2 regions of the Comamonas sp. GCA5 genome follow, and region 1 is predicted to be linked to the other one. Evidence: predicted binding sites of a transcription regulator. Region 1 holds the regulator's gene; the other holds the start of a gene.

The links. Region 1 encodes LexA, which represses DNA repair genes until DNA is damaged. Its sites were predicted from a motif close to ACTGTATNNNNATACAGT; they were not measured.
Region 2: the regulator LexA is predicted to act here: its motif matches at 1,290-1,307, upstream of recA (recombinase RecA).

What each region holds. Positions count from the first base shown of each region.
Region 1 covers NZ_JAZHFR010000036.1:3,218-5,615, forward strand. Annotated here, with positions in the region: gene SJH88_RS10370 (asparaginase) at 1-322, opposite strand, end outside; gene lexA (transcriptional repressor LexA) at 395-1,066, shown strand; gene SJH88_RS10380 (hypothetical protein) at 1,172-1,435, shown strand; gene SJH88_RS10385 (hypothetical protein) at 1,591-1,770, shown strand; gene SJH88_RS10390 (universal stress protein) at 2,121-2,398, shown strand, end outside.
Region 2 covers NZ_JAZHFR010000111.1:5,517-7,914, forward strand. Annotated here, with positions in the region: gene SJH88_RS17445 (response regulator) at 1-533, opposite strand, end outside; gene SJH88_RS17450 (MarR family winged helix-turn-helix transcriptional regulator) at 726-1,229, opposite strand; gene recA (recombinase RecA) at 1,370-2,398, shown strand, end outside.

The sequences.
Region 1 (2,398 bases):
GCAGAAACCAGGCCGTCTCCTCCAATGTGTCCGTGCCATGCGTGATCACCACACCAGCCACCTCAGGCTGCAGCAGCCAGCGCTGGCAGGTCTGGGCCAGCTGCAGCCACACGGTGACATCCATGTCCTTGCTGTCCAGTTGCGCCACCTGCTCCAGCTCCAGGGACCAACCCTGGGGCACCGCCTGATCCGCAATCGGCTGTAGCAACTGCGCAACGCCCAACTGCCCCGCCTGGTAGCCCACGCCACCGCCCTGTGCATCCCCCAGGCCAGCGATGGTGCCCCCCGTTCCCAAGATAGCGATTTTTCTGCCTTCAGACACTTGCGGCCCTCACAAAACTGGTTAAAAATACAGGTACTGGATAAAACATCAGTTATCCATACAAGGACTGGCATGGAGCACACACCCCTCACCCCACGGCAACAGCAAATTCTGGATCTTATCCAGGACGCGATTGCCCGCACCGGCGCACCGCCCACCCGGGCTGAAATTGCGCGCACCCTGGGCTTTCGCTCCGCCAACGCGGCCGAGGAACACCTCAAGGCCCTGGCGCGCAAGGGCGTGTTGGAACTGGTCAGTGGCACCTCGCGCGGCATCCGCCTCGTCAGCGATGCTGTGCGCCACATCAATGCCGCCCGGGGCACGCACTTCGATCTGCCCATGACCGCCATGCAACCCCTGCTGCTGCCCCTCGTCGGGCGTGTGGCCGCCGGTTCTCCCATTCTGGCGCAAGAGCACATCGACCAAAGCTTCGCCGTGGAAAGCAGCATGTTCCCCACCAAGCCGGACTACCTGCTGCGGGTGCGCGGCATGTCCATGCGCGACGCGGGCATCCTGGACGGCGACTTGCTGGCCGTGCAATCCACACGCGATGCACGCAACGGCCAGATCGTGGTGGCGCGCCTGGGTGACGAAGTGACCGTCAAGCGCCTGCGCAAATCGGCACACGGCATTGAGCTGCTGCCCGAAAACCCGGACTACCCCGTCATCCAGGTTGGCGAAGAAGACAACTTCGCCATCGAAGGGCTGGCGGTCGGGCTGATCCGCAACAGCCTCCTGCTCTAAAACCACCCGCCGCCCAGTGCTTCTTCGGATGTCTATGCTGCCTTTCGAGAGCGGCAGGGACAGCCATCGCCTGTAATTGACTGCAACCACCCCAAGGAATCGACCATGACCACGCTGCACTGTGAACTGCCTTTGCCCAGATCCACCTGCCGCCCCCGGGTGGCCAGTAACCAGGACCAGTTTCATGCGCTCACCATGCCGCTGCCGGCCAGCAGCGCCTGCCACGGCAACGTCCGCCTGATGCGCCGCCCCAAGGATACCGACAGGGCACGCTTTGCCCTGTCCGGCAAGCTGGCCGACGTCTGTGCGGCCCTGGAAGCACTGGCAGCCCAGGAGGCCCGCCACCGCTTGCGCTGCGCAGCCAACTGATGGTCATCGCCCTTGGCTGGCAATGCACGATGGAAAACGCCTGACAAGAAACATCGCCAGACCGGCCAACACAAGCCCCCACGCCCACACGAACATGTGTCATGCCTGCGCAAGCTGATGAAACTGCTGCATGACTTGCCCGGACAGGAGGACTTATGAGCCACACACCTTCTTCCACACCACGCCAACCCACGCTGCCCAGCAGCGGTGGCCTGATGGGACGCAGCTTCATTTACCGCACCGCGGAGAAAACCGACGTGCGCCTGACCTGGGCGCGCGCCAAGGCCAACCTGCCATTGCTCAGCGCACAGGTTGCCAAGCTCTCCAATCCATAGCATTCGGCGCTGACCAGCTTTGGGGGATTGGCCTGTTTGCCCGCCTAAGTTGGAATAGACCAAGCTGGATGTGCTGCATGCCTGCTGAAGTGCTGCACAGTCTTGCAGCAATGTGGTTGCGGCACAGATGCCCCTACATGGCCCCGCAGCATCACAAGACTGCTGCCACGTACAGTTGGCAAGCACCTTTAGGGTCGCCGGAGCACTCCACCCCATCGCCCATACCCAACCACTGCCGCCGCACTGGCACAGCATCAGTGTCCCGTCCTACTGCGCCATGGATTGCTGGAACACCCGCCTTGGCATAGATTGTCTGGAACGCAGCATTCGCGCCACCCAGGAGGCTGGACATGTTCAAACACCTGCTGATCCCCACCGATGGTTCCGAACTCTCGAAGGAGGCCGTGCGCTCGGGCATCCGCCTGGCGCATGAACTGGGTGCCAAGGTCACTGCCCTGTATGTGATGCCGGATTACAACGCGCTGATTTATGGTGCCGAAGCCTTACTGACCATCAACGCGGCGGAGTTTGATGCACATGTGCAGGAGTTCGCGGACAAAGCCCTGCACTTCGTCGAACACCTAGCGCGCGAGCAAAACGTCCCCTGCGCCACGGTCCGCACGACTAG
Region 2 (2,398 bases), on a different contig from region 1:
CGCTCGACCAACTGGTCCTTACTGACCAGGCGCCCGGCGCGCTGCAGCAGCACCTCCAGCAGGCCCAGCTCGCGCGCGCTCAGCTCCACCATCTTGCCGTCGATGGTGGCCACCCGCCCGGACTGGTCGTAGACCAGCGGCCCGTGCTTGATGGTGCTGCTGGCCCCGCCCATGCCACGGCGCGTCAGCGCGCGCACGCGCGCTTCCAGCTCGGACAGCGCGAAGGGTTTGGCCATGTAGTCATCGGCCCCGAAGTCCAGGCCCTGCACGCGCTCTTCCACGCTGTCGGCAGCGGTGAGGATCAGCACCGGCAGCGCGTCGCCGCGCCCGCGCATGCGCTTGAGCACTTCCAGCCCGTGCATGCGCGGCAGGCCCAGATCCAGGATCAGCAAATCAAAATGGTGGTTGGTGACCAGGGCCGTGTCCGCCTCGGTCCCGCTGGCCACGTGGTCCACCACCGCCCCGGCACCGCGCAGGCTGCGCAGCAGGCCGTCGGCCAGCACTTGGTCATCTTCTGCTATCAGGATGCGCATCGCTTCGTCTCCTTGCCGCGCCGCGATCTGCTGCCACGGGCTGCGGCGTCGTGCCTGCCTTGTCTCCAACGGCACTCCCTGCGCCGTCCATCGGGCCATTCTAGGAGCCGCACTGCAAGCGCCCTACAGGTGTTTACGCGGGTGCTGCAGTGCAGCAGCGCGGCAACCTTGACCCACGTCAAGCCACCCGCGCTAGGCCAGGTCGCCGGCCTCGCTGCCATAGGCGTCCAGCCCCAGGCGCACCACGGTGGCCACCTCCTGACCGACGGACTCGACGAACTCGGCCTCGGCCTGCTGCACGGCGCGCTGGAAGGCCCAGTGCCACTCGCGCCCGGCCTCGGTGTAGACCACACGCTTGGCCCGGCGGTCGTGCGGATCGGCCTGGCGCGTGACCAGGCCCCAGGCCTCGCACTGGTCCACCAGGTCCAGCATGGCCTGCTTGCTCATGCCTGCGCGCTCGGCCAGGTCGGTGATGCGGTCGCCCTGCAGCGACAAGTGCCGCGTGATGTGGATGTGCGCCGCGCCCACCTTGTCGCGCGCCGCCAGGTTGGACAGGGCCAGCGGCGTCTCGTCGTCCTGCGCCATCAGGCTGCGCACGCGCGCATCGAACCTGCGCTGGGCATGGCCCAGCAAGCGCCCCAGGTGCAGGTGGCGCCAGGCTTCATCGGGCAGCGAGGGAGTCACATTCTTCGACATAGTCAGTTTCCAGAAACGTCAAACAACCTGACTATATATTTTTCAGAAAGCACCTACACTACTGTTCAAGCATCCAGCCTGTGAACATGCACAGGGGTGCTAACTTCCACCCCTCTCTGTCTTTTTGCAAGGAAACCGCCATGAACGCCATCGCCCGCAACACCGACGCCAACAGCGAAAAAGCCAAGGCCCTGGCCGCCGCCCTGGCCCAGATCGAAAAGCAGTTTGGCAAGGGCACCATCATGAAGCTGGGCGAGGGCGAGGCCGTGGAGGACATCCAGGTCGTGTCCACCGGCTCGCTGGGCCTGGACGTGGCCCTGGGCGTGGGCGGCCTGCCCCGCGGTCGTGTGATCGAGATCTACGGCCCCGAGTCGTCCGGCAAGACCACGCTGACCCTGCAGGTCGTGGCCGAGATGCAGAAGCTGGGCGGCACCTGCGCCTTCATCGACGCCGAGCACGCGCTGGACACCAGCTATGCCCAGAAGCTGGGCGTGAACCTGAACGAGGTGCTGATCAGCCAGCCCGACACCGGTGAGCAGGCCCTGGAAATCGTCGACAGTCTGGTGCGCTCCGGCGCCGTGGACCTGATCGTCGTCGACTCGGTGGCCGCCCTGGTGCCCAAGGCCGAAATCGAAGGCGAAATGGGCGACCAGTTGCCCGGCCTGCAGGCCCGCCTGATGAGCCAGGCGCTGCGCAAGCTGACCGCCACCATCAAGAAGACCAACTGCACGGTCATCTTCATCAACCAGATCCGCATGAAGATCGGCGTGATGTTCGGTTCGCCCGAAACCACCACCGGCGGCAATGCGCTGAAGTTCTACGCCTCGGTGCGCCTGGACATCCGCCGCACCGGCACCATCAAGAAGGGCGACAACGCCATCGGCAACGAGACCAAGGTCAAGGTGGTGAAGAACAAGGTGTCGCCCCCGTTCAAGACGGCCGAGTTTGACATCCTGTTCGGCGAAGGCATCAGCCGCGAGGGCGAGATCCTGGACATGGCCGTGGAAGCCAAGCTGCTGGAAAAGTCCGGTGCCTGGTATGCCTACAACGGCGAGAAGATCGGCCAGGGCCGTGACAACGCCCGCGAGTTCCTGAAGGAAAACCCCGCGCTGGCCGTGGAAATCGAGAACAAGGTGCGCGAGAGCCTGGGCATCAGCCTGATCCCCGTG